3 regions of the Roseibium algae genome follow, and region 3 is predicted to be linked to each of the others. Evidence: predicted binding sites of a transcription regulator. Region 3 holds the regulator's gene; each other region holds the start of a gene.

Region 1 (4,922 bases), on a different contig from region 3:
AAAATCACAAAGCCGGACTGGCCAGCTATCAGCTGTGGAACCTCGTCGCTCTCCAGTACAAGTGCGAGCGCAACGCCTTCGGCTTTTTCGGTTTCATAGCCAAGGAACTCTGTCGCGCCAAATTTCTCTTTGAGGCCGAACCAGATTGTGTCTGTTGCCGAGCTGCCGGAGCCGGACCAATTCGCCCGAGCCTCGGCCTTTTGCCGCTCCATCGCCGCAGCGAACCCATCTGTATCAACGTCAATGCCGCGAGGCCTCAATGCGTCTTGGGTCAGATCCAGCGGGAAACCGAATGTATCATAGAGTTTGAAAGCTGTTTCGCCATCAAGCTGCCCACCCTCAGCCAGCTCAGCCGTAGCACCTTCCAAAAGCCCCATGCCGCGATCAAGCGTCTTGCCGAACCGCTTTTCCTCAAGGGTCAGCGTTTCTGTGATCAAGGCCTCAGCGCGCACAAGCTCAGGATAAGCCTGCCCCATCTCCCGTATAAGCGTGGAGACCAGTTTGAACAGAACTGGATCCTTGGAGCCCAGAAGATGCGCATGGCGCATACCGCGCCGCATGATCCGGCGCAGGACATAACCGCGGCCTTCATTTGACGGCAGAACCCCATCAGCGATCAGGAATGCAGTAGAACGCAGGTGATCGGCAATGACCCGGTGGCTGGCAAGAGCAGCACCATCGGCCTCAACACCGGTTGCATTGGCAGATGCCCCAATGAGCGCGGTGAACAAGTCAATATCATAGTTGTTGTGAACGCCCTGAAGGATTGCAGCCAGACGCTCAAGGCCCATTCCAGTATCGATAGACGGGCGTGGCAGATCAAGTCTTGCGTCCGGTGTCTGCTCATATTGCATGAACACCAGATTCCAGATCTCGATGAAACGATCACCGTCCTCATCCGGGCTTCCAGGAGGGCCGCCTGCAACATGCTCTCCGTGATCATAGAAGATTTCAGAACACGGCCCACATGGCCCTGTGTTGCCCATGGTCCAGAAGTTGTCTGATGTTGGGATGCGGATGATCCGCTCGTCAGTCAAACCTGCGATCTTCTTCCACAGAACAGCAGCCTCTTCATCCTCGGAATAGACTGTCACGACAAGTTTTTCGGCAGGAAGACCATACTCGCGGGTGATCAGATTCCACGCCAGCTCGATCGCCCGGTCCTTGAAATAGTCACCGAAGGAGAAATTGCCGAGCATTTCGAAAAATGTGTGATGGCGCGCCGTATAGCCAACATTGTCCAGATCATTGTGTTTACCGCCGGCACGGACAACTTTCTGCGCAGTCACAGCGCGCGAATAGTCCCGAGTCTCAAGACCGGTAAAGACATTCTTGAATTGGTTCATTCCCGCATTTGCGAACATGAGGGTGGGATCGTTTCGCGGAACCAGCGGGCCGGACTCGACCACATGGTGGTCGTTGTTTTTAAAATAATCCAGAAATGTGGATCGGATTTCATTCACGCCGGTCATACGGTGTCTCACCTAGGTCCTGCCTGCCGGTTCCAGCAGGGCAATCTATCTTGGGCCGGGCCGCCTATCGTGTCTTCACCCGGTTGAACTTGCCTTTTATCTTTCCGGCGGGGGGCTGTCCAGAACGGCATGTGTCCTAAATACCTGCCTGTCAGCGCCAAAAGAAAATTCCCACTGTGTGAGAACAAGCTTCAAAAACGAAAACCCTCCGCACCTGCAGGCACGAAGGGTTATTATTATTGGCTTATAAAACCAGACCTGCCCGTTCCAGGGATCAGCGATTAGGCCTGCAGATCAATCCTCGACGTCTTCGTCAGCGCCTTTTGGATCAATGATCGCTTCAGCAATCAAACCGGCATTTTGACGAACGGCCAATTCAATCTCATCGGCCACTGCAGGATTATCACGCAAGAACTGCTTGGAGTTCTCACGGCCCTGACCAAGCCTCTGGCTGTTGTAAGAGAACCAGGCACCTGATTTTTCGACAATATTGCCTTTAACACCGAGATCGATGAGTTCGCCAACCTTGGAAATGCCTTCGCCATAAATAATGTCGAATTCCACCTGGCGGAATGGAGCCGCCAGTTTGTTCTTCACCACTTTGACGCGGGTCTGGTTTCCGGTCACTTCGTCCTTGTCCTTAATCGCACCGATACGCCGGATATCAAGTCGAACAGACGCGTAGAACTTCAAGGCGTTGCCACCGGTCGTGGTCTCCGGTGAGCCGAACATCACACCAATCTTCATACGGATCTGGTTGATGAAGATGACCATGCATTTCGACTTAGAAATCGATGCGGTCAATTTGCGCAGCGCCTGGCTCATCAAACGAGCTTGCAAACCGGGCAGACTATCGCCCATCTCGCCTTCAAGCTCGGCCTTGGGTGTCAGGGCAGCAACGGAATCAATTACCAGAACATCAATCGCCCCGGAGCGGACCAGCGTATCGGCGATTTCCAGCGCCTGTTCACCGGCATCAGGCTGTGAAATCAGCAGGTCATCAATGTTGACGCCAAGTTTACGGGCATAGATCGGGTCCAAGGCGTGCTCCGCATCAACGAATGCGCAGATCCCTCCTGCCTTTTGGGCCTCGGCAATTGTATGCAGCGTCAAGGTTGTTTTGCCGGAAGATTCCGGACCATAAACCTCAACGACACGCCCACGCGGCAATCCGCCGATACCAAGGGCAATGTCCAGACCAAGAGATCCGGTCGACACAGACTGGATCTCGACAACCTGACCGGCTCCCATCTTCATGATGGAGCCTTTGCCGAAAGCACGTTCAATTTGCGATAGCGCTGCATCCAACGCTTTTGTCTTATCCATCTGGCTGCTCTCTACGAGACGTAATGTACTCTGTGACATGGCTCATGTTCCTTATTCCACGATGGACCCGTCGTTTCAAACTGTCCTTTTGTACCTTTTTTGTTCTCATTTTACAAGGTGCCATGAGTCATTGTTTTTTAACGTTAAATATCAAAGTGTTCTAGTAATGTTCCAATCACTTTAATTAAATATTACGCAACGTAAATTCTGCACTCGAAAAAGTTATACCCAGAATCAGATGCGATCACCGACCTGATTCTCTGTCTCTTGCCCCTTGTCATCCCGCCTGATAACCAAACGACCAACTCAACTCACGGAGTATCGCATGCTTCCAGTGAGTTTTACCGCACCGCGAACGACCCATTGCAAAGGCCAGACATGCACGGCTCCCCATCACACCCTGCTTCTATCTGTCCAGTAGCCTGCTTTGGCGCGATCCATTGGGATATCATCGCCCATGCGGACAGGGCTATTTTGCGGGACACATCGACCCCGGCAAGGCTTGATCCAAAACCCGGTGGGGTGGCAACAAACGTTGCGCGAACACTCTCCAAACTCGACATCGACACACATCTGATTGGCGTTACTGGTGCAGATCCTGCGGCTTTAGCCATTCAGGCACAGCTCCAGCGCGATGGCATCACGTCACATATTCAGGAACGGCAAGGATTCGACACAGGACAATATCTTGCCTTGCATGATCCAGATGGCAGCCTCACTGCGGCTTGCATTGATGACCAGGTCTTGAGCACTGCCTCCATGGAGCATTTTCAAGCTTCGGCGAACGGCCTGCCCAAAGATGCGCTCTGGCTGTTGGATGCCAATCTACCTGCCGATATTCTGGAAGGTCTTGCAGGGCTTGCGCCAACAGCGCGCCTTGTTGCCGACGCCGTATCAATTGCCAAGGCCCCTCGCCTGAAGAGCGTCCTGCCCAAACTCTCATTGCTCATTTTAAACACAAGCGAAGCTGCCGCGCTGACAGACTTGCCAGACGATACTCAGGCAGAAAAATTATCGGCCATCTTGCTGGATCAGGGATGCTCCGCAGTTGTCATCACAGCTGGCGCAGCGCCGCTTCATTACAGAACAGGCACCACAACTGGAGAGCTTCACTCACCAAGCGCTGAGATCGTCGACGTGACGGGCGCAGGCGATGCTTTGATTGCCGGAACGCTGGCGGGTTTGGCAAGAGGTGCTGACCTGCACGAAGCCCTGACATACGGCCAGAAGGCTGCACTGATTACTTTGCAAGCTTCCGGTGCCGCACCCGACATTCTCACCTGGGCTGCGATGAGCAAAAGCTGAACATCCTGCGCTCCAGAGGCCACAACTCTGTCAAATGAGAGAAAACTGGCCAAGTTCGAAGAACGCAACTCGACGGAGACCCATCGACTTTCTATATAAGCCAAAAGCGGATGCAGTTTCCGCACCTCCCTGATGTGAAAGAGATCAACCGTGACCCCTGCCGACTTGATTGCCCCGACCGCGGAAATTCGGACAGCCCTGAGCGAAGGCAAACCCGTCGTGGCTCTGGAATCCACCATTATCACCCATGGCATGCCCTTTCCCAGCAATGTGGAAACAGCCCGCCTTGTGGAAGCTGACATCCGGGCAGAAGGTGCGATCCCCGCGACCATCGCTGTTCTGGACAGCCGCATTCGCATTGGCCTGGATGATGATGATCTGGACCGGCTGGCCAAAGCCGAAAACGTCATGAAGTGCTCCCGCGCAGATCTGGCCTTTGCAGTTGCAAGCGGGCGTCCGGGATCGACAACAGTTGCGGCGACCATGATGGCCGCCTATGCAGCCGGTATTTCTGTTTTTGCCACGGGTGGCATTGGCGGCGTTCACAAGGGTGCAGAAGAGACATTTGATATCTCAGCAGATCTTGATGAACTCAGCCAAACGCCCGTGCTTGTGGTCTCGGCCGGTGCAAAGGCCCTGCTTGACATCCCCAAGACAATGGAAGTTCTGGAGACCAGAGGCGTTCCGGTCATCGCTTTTGGAACAGATGAATTGCCAGCCTTCTGGTCGTGCAACAGCGGACTGGCCGCCCCTTACCGTTTGGACACGCCAGAGGAAATCGCCCGACTTCTAACAACGCGCGAAATTTTCGGCAGCCAC
Region 2 (4,922 bases), on a different contig from region 3:
TGAACTTCAGGTGCAGTACCTTCCGTTCCAGCGTCCACAGCAGGCACTTCCACGGCAGCCGTCTTGACCTTGGACAGGCCATCCAAAGATACAGAAACCAGGCGATCCGGCTTGTAGGTAAAGTATTTCGGCGCTGATACCCGGACTTTGATCGGTTTCTGTCGCTGTTCTTGCTCCTGAGCCTCACGAGCCTTCAACTCTTTCAGGCGCGCACCTTCAGGATTAAACAAACGCTGAAACAGACCCTGCGCCGCCGCATTTCCGGCGCTCAACGGGACAAGGGCCGTTCCCAAGCAGAGTGTCATGACGCCAGCCAACAGAACAGTCGTTGTATTGGACTTCAAAGAGCGTTTGTCGCCAGATTTGCGAAGAAGGGGGAAGTCAGTGTTCATGTTGCGCCTTGCCAAGCTGTGCATTTCCATTTTGCCTTAAGCCGATGAATACAGCTGGCCACACCATGCGCGAACCGCCGCATCCAATTTTAAAAATCTATCTCAACAGCCAGAATGCCCCAACTGGCTTTGTAAACCATTGACGAACGCGGGAAGCCCAACCCCAATCCGTGCATGTTTCGCTGGCAATCCAATGTCGCTGCAAACACGCACTGCACATTTACTACACCAATGCTGGCTACAGGGTTAAGCGGCTTTTTACCACAGTTCACCGAGTTCACGATGCTGTGAATATCCTCCCCTACGCCATAGCGACACAATACGGCTGATTTCAGGCTTCCGGATCAAGCGTCAAGTGCCAAAAAAGGCCGGAAAGAAAGAGCTCCTTCCGGCCTTTTGGCATTTCACAGTTTCAATTGATCAGAATGGAATTTCGTCATCCATCGAGCCGGCACCGCCGCCACCACCGTAACCGCTGCCTGCTCCGCCACCGGATCCTCCGGTCGATCCGCCGCCACCGTAGCCACCGCCCGAGCTGCCACCAGATCCACCACCATAACCGCCGCCACCTGAAGATTCTCCGCCGCCGTAACCGCCGCCGGATGATCCTTCAGAGCCGCCACCGCCACCGCCTTCACCGCGGCCGTCGAGCATGGTCAAAGTCGAATTGAAGCCCTGAAGGACAATCTCTGTCGAATACTGATCCTGCCCCTGCTGATTCTGCCATTTGCGTGTCTGTAACTGGCCTTCGAGATAAACTTTCGAGCCTTTGCGCAAGAACTGCTCTGCGACCTTGCAAAGACCTTCACTGAATATCACCACCCGGTGCCATTCAGTCTTTTCACGGCGCTCGCCACTGCTGCGGTCCCGCCAGGATTCAGACGTCGCAATGCGCAAATTGGCGATAGGCCGCCCATCCTGCGTCCGGCGAATTTCAGGATCCGCCCCCAGATTTCCAACCAAAATGACTTTATTGACACTACCGGCCATGACGCAAACTCCTTCGTCGTTGTCATGAGCTCGCCCAGTCTGCCCACCAATCTCACAACCATTTGAGATTTGGCAGAGAGCTTTTAGATAAGCAATGCCGACGAAACGCCGCACCGAGCCCATGCATTCTTATTCATTTTCCCGACCCTAGCCCGTCGCGGGCGCAGCTGCGGAATATTTTCTCCGCATGGCTATCCTTTTCCACAAGGCGCTGGCGAATTCAGTCAGTATTAAAGCCAAATGCCGCAAGCCCCATCCGATTTCAAAACCTGACCTTCCAAGCCTTTTGATCATATCGACCGGCAGAACCAGAGCAAAAACAGCCTCAAGACTGGCATTCGAACCTCAGCATATTTCCGCTTGCAGAACCATATTTGTTCCATTTATGTTCTCATTACATCACAACGTAACACGAGGCCTTCACAAGCGCCCTATGATCAAAGCGACATCTGGCAGGATGGCATCCGCAATCCAAGTTGCTATATGTCTCGTAACTCTCAACGGCGGTAGCCTCTTAATTACAAATGAAACAACCAACTGTCGCAAGATGTGCGGCAATCGCTTTGGATTGAAATAGAATGGCCGTGCCGAGAAATGACCGGACTGCCGCATCAGGGACATTGACCGCATGACCAAGGACGTTTCGAGAGCCAAGTCCGGCGCCTCCATTGTCGATCCGACCCGAGTGATTTCTGTTCGCGGCGCTCGTGAACACAATCTGAAGGGCGTCGACATTGACCTGCCACGGGACAAGCTCATCGTCATGACCGGCCTGTCAGGCTCGGGCAAATCGTCCCTCGCCTTTGATACGATCTATGCAGAAGGGCAACGTCGTTATGTGGAGAGCCTTTCCGCATATGCCCGTCAGTTTCTGGAAATGATGCAGAAACCGGACGTCGATCAGATCGACGGTCTGTCGCCAGCTATTTCCATTGAACAAAAAACAACCTCCCGCAATCCGAGGTCTACAGTCGGTACAGTCACCGAGATCTACGACTACATGCGGCTTTTGTTCGCCCGCGTTGGGGTGCCCTATTCACCCGCCACCGGCCTGCCTATCGAAAGCCAGACGGTCAGTCAGATGGTCGACAAGATCATGGAAATGGAGGAAGGTACCCGGCTTTTCCTGTTGGCCCCCATCGTGCGAGGCCGAAAAGGCGAGTACCGCAAGGAACTTGCCGAGCTGATGAAAAAAGGCTTCCAGCGGGTCAAGATCGATGGCGAATTCCACGAAATCTCGGAAGCCCCGACGCTCGACAAGAAGTACAAACACGATATTGATATAGTCGTGGACAGAATAGTCGTGCGCGACGATATCGCGGGACGTCTTGCGGATTCCATTGAAACAGCGCTTGGCTTGGCCGATGGGCTCGCCATTGCCGAATTCGCAGACAAGCCGCTCAAGGCCCCGGCAAAAGGGGCCGTTCTAAAGAACCAAAACGAGACCCATGAAAGACTGGTGTTTTCCGAAAAATTTGCCTGCCCGGTATCCGGCTTTACCATTGAGGAAATCGAACCGCGTCTGTTTTCCTTCAACAATCCTTTTGGAGCCTGCCCGACCTGTGATGGACTGGGCACCACCTTGGCCTTTGAGGCCGATCTTGTCGTGCCCGATCAAACCTTATCCTTGCGGGAAGGGGCGATCTTGCCTTGGGCCAAGACCGGCTCAACCTCCCCCTACTACAACCAGACACTGGAAGCTCTGGCCAAGCACCATGACGTTTCCATGGCCACGCCCTGGAAGGACCTGCCAGTAGAGGCACAGGACAGTATTCTCCATGGCACCGGCAAAACCAAAGTAGATTTTTTCTATGATGATGGCGTGCGCAGCTACAGCTCCGCCAAGACATTTGAAGGCGTCATCGGCAACATCGAGCGGCGCTGGCGGGAGACAGAAAGCAACTGGGTTCGGGAGGAACTGGCGCGCTATCAATCTGATCACGCCTGCCCAGTCTGTCAGGGCTACCGGCTGAAACCGGAAGCCCTTGCGGTAAAAATCGCAGATCGGCACATCAGCCATGTAACCCAGCTGTCCATCAAGGATGCGGCTGAGTGGTTCGACGCCCTGCCCGACCGCCTCAACAAGAAACAGGAAGAGATTGCCGGACGGATCCTCAAGGAAATCCGCGAACGCCTCAAATTTCTGAACGATGTTGGCCTTGAATATCTCAGCATGTCTCGCTCTTCAGGCACGTTGTCTGGAGGGGAAAGCCAGCGGATCCGCCTTGCTTCACAGATCGGCTCAGGTTTGACCGGCGTGCTTTATGTTCTGGATGAGCCATCCATCGGCCTGCACCAGCGCGACAACGCCCGCCTGATCGAGACACTGAAACACCTCAGGGACCTGGGCAACACTGTGATTGTCGTGGAGCATGACGAAGACGCGGTGATGGCAGCAGATCATGTGGTCGATGTGGGCCCCGGAGCTGGTATCCACGGCGGTGAAATCATCGCCTTTGGCAGCCCGGCGGACGTCATGGCCAACCCAAAGTCCCTGACGGGACAATATCTGTCCGGCACAAAGATGATCCCCTTGCCAGCTGAACGCCGGAAAATCGACAAGAAGCGTAAGCTTAAGGTAATCGGAGCAAGAGGCAACAACCTCAAGGACGTCACCGTCGACGTGCCGCTCGGCACTTTCACCAGCGTCACAGGCGTATCGGGTGGCGGCAAGTCGACCTTTCTTATCGACACCCTGTTCAAATCGGCAGCCCGTCGCCTGAACGGCGCAAGGGTCAACCCGGCGCCTCATGATCGCATCGAGGGCCTGGAACATCTGGACAAGGTGATAGACATTGATCAGTCGCCGATCGGGCGCACACCACGCTCCAACCCAGCCACCTACACTGGGGCTTTCACGCCGATCCGTGAATGGTTTGCGGGCATGCCCGAGGCGAAAGCACGTGGCTATCTGCCCGGTCGGTTCTCGTTCAACGTCAAAGGCGGCCGCTGCGAGGCATGCCAGGGCGACGGCGTGATCAAGATCGAGATGCACTTCCTGCCGGACGTCTATGTCACCTGCGACGTTTGCAAAGGCAGGCGCTACAACAGGGAAACGCTTGAGGTCCTGTTCAAGGGCAAATCTATTGCCGATGTTCTGGACATGCCTGTGGAAGAAGCCGCCAACTTCTTTTCCGCCGTGCCTGCGGTGCGCGACAAGATGAAAACACTTGCACGGGTCGGGCTTGGCTACATCAAGGTCGGACAACAAGCCACGACCTTGTCTGGTGGTGAAGCACAAAGGGTCAAGCTGGCCAAGGAGCTATCCAGGCGTTCAACCGGCCGCACTCTCTATATACTGGATGAGCCAACCACTGGCCTGCACTTCCATGATGTCGCCAAACTGCTTGAGGTGCTGCATGAGCTAGTAGACCAGGGCAACAGCGTTCTTGTGATCGAGCATAATCTCGAAGTCATCAAGACTGCTGACTGGGTCATAGACCTTGGACCAGAAGGCGGCGATGGTGGAGGCACTATTGTTGCGACCGGCAGGCCTGAAGATGTCGCCAAAGTGTCCACGAGCTACACAGGGCAGTTTCT
Region 3 (4,922 bases):
ACAGCAGTCAGGGATGCCTTGTTCACCCCCTCGAGCATCTGTTGCGGGATGATTTGCAGGGCGTTGGAGAAATCAGAGGTCAGGAAAGTGACAAGAGTTGCGGCACCGATGGCGATGGAAATCGGAACACGCAGGAGGATCAGCGCCATGAAGGAGCCGAAGAGAATATAGGCCATGCGTCAGACCTCCGGGTGGTGGATCGATATGTTTTCAGGCATCCCGGCAAATTGCTTGGCAAGGTCGAGAAGAGCGGTCAGAAAAATCAGGATGGCGGAGATGAACAATGGCACTGAAAGGGCCTGGCGCATCAGCTCCTTGCCACCTGGAAATATCGCACCATCCACAACGCCGGTCGACGTTGCCAGCACGGTTGGCATTTGCTGAAGGAGAATAAAACAAACGCCCAGGGCACATAGATCAGACAGGCTTCGGGTCACCGCATAACCGGCCGTGCCTATCCGGTTGGCAAGGAAGTCAATGCGAACGTCCTTGAGGCGCACAAAAATAGCGAAAAACCCGAAGAAACTCAGCCAGACAAAGAAGACCATCGTCCAGGGCCATATCCAATAGGCCGACCAGCCAAAAGGCCTTGCGACAATCGTCAAGGTCGTCAAACCCAGCATGGCAAGAAGACAGATGTTGCACAGTAAGATGAAGACACCTCCAAGACGCCAGTTCAGCGTGTCGAGGCGAAAGAGGGCACGCTGAAGCGCGCCCTCCGGTTCGAAATTTTCCGGGGTCATTTCGCGGTCCGCGCTGCCTCGACTGCCGCCATGTAACCTGCAGGCATTTCGCCGCTTGATTCCATTTCGGCGTAAAAGCCCTTCAGCTTATCAACGAAAGGCGCTGTATCGAGCACGACATATGTTGCCCCTGCATCTTTCATGCTCTTGATGCTTTTGTCGGCAACTTCAAACATGACTTCACGCGAATAAGCCCCAGCTTCATTATAAGCCTTGAGCAACCCGGCCTGTGTGCTCTCATCCAGGGCATCATAGGCTTTCAGGTTCATGATGAACCCGATCGACTGCCAATATTCATCTGTTCGGCTGATGTAGGAGGCGACTTCGTTGAAGCGCATGGATTGAACCAATGCGATTGGAGAATTCACCGCATTCACGATGCCCTTCTGAATCGCCTGATATACTTCAGTCCAGGGCAACGTAATCACTTCAGCACCCAGATCTGACCATGTCGCGATGGCAAGTTTTGAAGGGTGCATGCGCAACTTCAGGCCAGTCACGTCTGCCAGAGAGTTTACCGGTTTGTTTGAAACCATAACCCGGAACGGTCCACGCAGAACAGCTGTAGGATTGCCAAGTGGTTTGACACCCGAAACTTCCGCTGCCTTGTCGAACCAACCCGTAACCAAGTCCGATCCCATAAAACGGACCCAATGGTCATAGTCATCGAACATGAAGGCCGGGGACGTCCAGGACAACTCCGGCGCCCATTTTTTCATGTAGCTGTAGCCCTCGGCATAGATATTGACGATGCCGGCTTGCAATTGTTCCAGAACCGCATCTTCCTTGCCGAGCTGCTCGTTCGGAAACACCTGAATGGTCAACTTGCCGTCGGTATATTCCTTGGTCAGGTCAGCAAACTTTTGAAAGACTTGGCCTTCGGGACTGTCGACCGGCATCTTGGTGGCCATGCGCCAAGTCTCTGCATGAGCCGACGATGCGGTCAACGCCAATATCATTGCCGCAGTTGTGGCGAATTTGGAAAACATTTGAAGATCCTCTTAGGTCGGGAGCGTGCGCGTTGCCCGCGCTTTTTCGCCCTGAAAGTCTCCCTTGTCTGAAAGGCGGCGGTCAAATTAGAAAGATTTTTGATCAGACAATTGTTTTTTATCACTGCAGATCGAGACCGAACCCGCCTTACTTCTGGCACCCAGAACAGCAGTCAGGTTCGTTTTGATGATGTTGAAAACTCCTAGCCAACAGCGATAGGTGAAAGCAAAGCCCTCCAAAACTCACCTTCGTCAAAACCTAATCACCTGACGATACGCATCACGTTTGTTGATTTTAGAACGAAGAAAAGAAATATCTTTAAAATCTCGGCTTCTGCGATCTGCATGACTTTGCTCAGATTTTCAAACACCGAAACAAACAGGATCCGCAATCAGACAACAGCCACCGGGATAAAAGCATCAGCTGAAGTCGACTTTTAAGCATGCACGAAATTCAATTGAACTTATAGGCATCAGTACATGGCCCATAAGAACTCAAAGGCCAGAAACTTACTGTGATTCAACTCTAAAGCTGCATGGGACAGAAACAGAACATTAAGGCTTGTGGAACACAGTGAGAACAGCTATGGTACGTTCATGATTTGTACCCAGCCGGTTCGCATTGGAGAAGTTGACGATGCTCACGCGCAAGCAATATGAACTGCTGATGTTCATCCAAGAAAAATTGAAGGAAACCGGGGTTCCACCTTCCTTTGATGAAATGAAGGATGCCCTCGACCTTCGCTCAAAGTCCGGTATTCATCGGCTCATCACGGCGCTGGAAGAACGCGGATTTATTCGTCGCCTGCCCAACAGGGCACGGGCGATGGAGGTTATTCGTCTGCCCGAATCAATTTCCCCCGGTCTGGGTTCTCCCCCGCCGCGCGGCAGTTTTTCACCTGAGGTCATCGAAGGATCTCTTGGCAAGACTGCAGCGGCACCTGCGCCCTCCCCCATAGCGGAAGCTACTGGCATCGAAATACCTGTGATGGGACGCATTGCAGCAGGTGTTCCCATTGAGGCGATCCAGACCCACAGCCACTCGATCACCGTTCCGCCTGAGCTCGTTGGCAAGGGCGAACATTACGCGCTGGAAGTGCGAGGAGATTCCATGATCGAGGCCGGGATTCTGGATGGAGACACGGTTTTGATCCGACGTACGGAAACTGCCGAGAGTGGCGACATTGTCGTGGCCCTTGTTGACGATGAAGAGGCAACACTGAAACGCCTCCGTAAAAAAGGTGCTTCCATTGCATTGGAGGCCGCCAATCCAGCTTATGAAACCCGCATTTTTGGGCCAGGCCGCGTTAAGGTTCAGGGTCGGCTGTCTGCATTGTTTCGCAAGTACTGACATCTGCATCTTTTATATTTGCAAGTGCGCGATGATACTTTGATGGGCAGGCGTTTAACCAGGCAACAACCAAGCTGTGGTCTGTTGCTGATTCCAGGGCTGCTCAATGGTGCGAAATTTTGGAGGCATGAGGTGTCCTTCAGAATGTGGCCAGCATCAGGGACGTGGCCTATGCCAAGGGCGTGGCGGGCGGGTTTTCGCACTCAGCCACTTTGTTATGACAGTTTTGGGCGGAGTTTTTACGCTAACACTGTCTGAAGCGGCAGCATGATCCTTATTAACATTTGATGCAGGAACCATTCTGCTCGTCTTGCCAAACACCAAGTTCATTACGCTGCTGGTAAAGCCCAGAAGCCAGTTTTCAGTCGGCTCTTTGTTGGTCAATTGCGATTTGCCGTTGCCCCCTCCAACAGATCGGTCATTGGACGCAGGCCAATCTGCTGCTTCCAGCCAAAGTGAGAGGGCACCGTGCGCGCGCCGTTCAGCAGCACCGATAACCAGACTGACATCACAGTCTTTTGGAACTGTCAGCTCGGTCACAATGATATCTGCTTCGATGCAATCCATCGCCAGTGCCTCGGCCTTCTGAGGCATCGCAATGCGTATGGGCACAGGCTTGTAAACAAGGCTCCCGGTCCTGTCAGATGCCATTAGGGAACCAGTCCTCATGGGCGCATAAGCCAGATAGACGCAGCCATAGGGGTCACACCTGCGCTGAGGCGTGCCCATTTTCTGGACCGAAAAGGCATCCTCTGGCAACCCTTCCCGCTGCAGCCATATGTCTGTCTCAAACCCTGCCCGCTTTGCGCTGAAACGCAAGATCCCATCGGCTCCTCTTGCTGCGATGATCGCGCCCTTTTCAGAGATCTGAATGTCCGGCGGACGGTCAAACACAAGAAATGCGCCCGCTATAATACCCAAAGGCAATGCGCCCAATCTGATCCAGCCGCGCGCCAGAACACCAAGGAACAAAGCGGCCATCAGGAGCAAGGTGACATTGGCACCGGGCGGTGACACATGATCCTGCCCAATATCCAGGTTTGCTGTCCATTCAGCAAAGCCAAGCAGGACATCTAACCCGGCGGACATCACCTGAAGCGGCAAGCTGGCCAGGCCAAAGGGCATCAAGACCAGAGCGAGAACTCCCATCGGCATGATCAGCAGCGTGAACACAGGCATGCCCAGCAGGTTTCCGATGACACCCATGGGAGCGATCCGGCCAAAATGATGAACACCGATCACCCCTGTTGCCAAACCTGCGACCAGAGCAGTCGCCGTCAACCCGCCCCAGAACAACATGGTCTGCCAACCGATACGCGACCAGAACCTGGGGCGCATAGACAAGGCTTGAACGCCACGTCCTGCCGAGCTGGTTCTCCAAGTTTCATAGACGGCCACAAGACAAATCACGGCAGCAAACGACATCTGGAATCCTGGATGGAGCAATCGCTCAGGGGCAAGTATCAACAGCAGAAGCCCAGCCAGGGCTACACTGTGGAGGGTCAGCCCCTTTCGCGAAACAATCAGCCCGAGAAAAACCAGCCCGATCATCACAAAGGATCGTTGTGTGGCCAAAGACCCTCCCGAAATGCCGAGATAAAAAATCGCTGCCAAAAGAGCCACACAGGCAGCAAGTTTATGAGAAGGCCATCGTAAGGCTATTGCTTCCCAAAAACTCAGGACGAGCAAGATGGCTGCATAGGCTCCGCCAGCAAAAAGCGCCATATGCAACCCGGAAATCGCAAGCACATGGGCAAGACCGGCTTGTCTGAGGATATCCTCGGTCTCATCTGACAGGCCGCTCCGATCGCCCACCAGCAAGGCCGCCGCCAGTTCTGC

Evidence for each region. The regulator LexA, encoded in region 3, represses DNA repair genes until DNA is damaged. The targets are predictions, from matches to a motif close to TGTTCNNNNTGTGTTCNG.
Region 1: the regulator LexA is predicted to act here: its motif matches at 2,955-2,972, upstream of recA (recombinase RecA).
Region 2: the regulator LexA is predicted to act here: its motif matches at 1,758-1,775, upstream of uvrA (excinuclease ABC subunit UvrA).

What each region holds. Positions count from the first base shown of each region.
Region 1 covers NZ_JBAKIA010000011.1:31,522-36,443, reverse strand. Annotated here, with positions in the region: gene alaS (alanine--tRNA ligase) at 1-1,472, opposite strand, end outside; gene recA (recombinase RecA) at 1,767-2,837, opposite strand; gene V6575_RS15195 (carbohydrate kinase family protein) at 3,177-4,103, shown strand; gene V6575_RS15190 (pseudouridine-5'-phosphate glycosidase) at 4,254-4,922, shown strand, end outside.
Region 2 covers NZ_JBAKIA010000014.1:96,923-101,844, forward strand. Annotated here, with positions in the region: gene V6575_RS17960 (L,D-transpeptidase family protein) at 1-392, opposite strand, end outside; gene V6575_RS17965 (single-stranded DNA-binding protein) at 813-1,382, opposite strand; gene uvrA (excinuclease ABC subunit UvrA) at 2,011-4,922, shown strand, end outside.
Region 3 covers NZ_JBAKIA010000005.1:61,219-66,140, forward strand. Annotated here, with positions in the region: gene V6575_RS09250 (TRAP transporter large permease) at 1-176, opposite strand, end outside; gene V6575_RS09255 (TRAP transporter small permease) at 180-743, opposite strand; gene V6575_RS09260 (TRAP transporter substrate-binding protein) at 740-1,732, opposite strand; gene lexA (transcriptional repressor LexA) at 2,370-3,083, shown strand; gene V6575_RS09270 (ComEC/Rec2 family competence protein) at 3,240-4,922, opposite strand, start outside.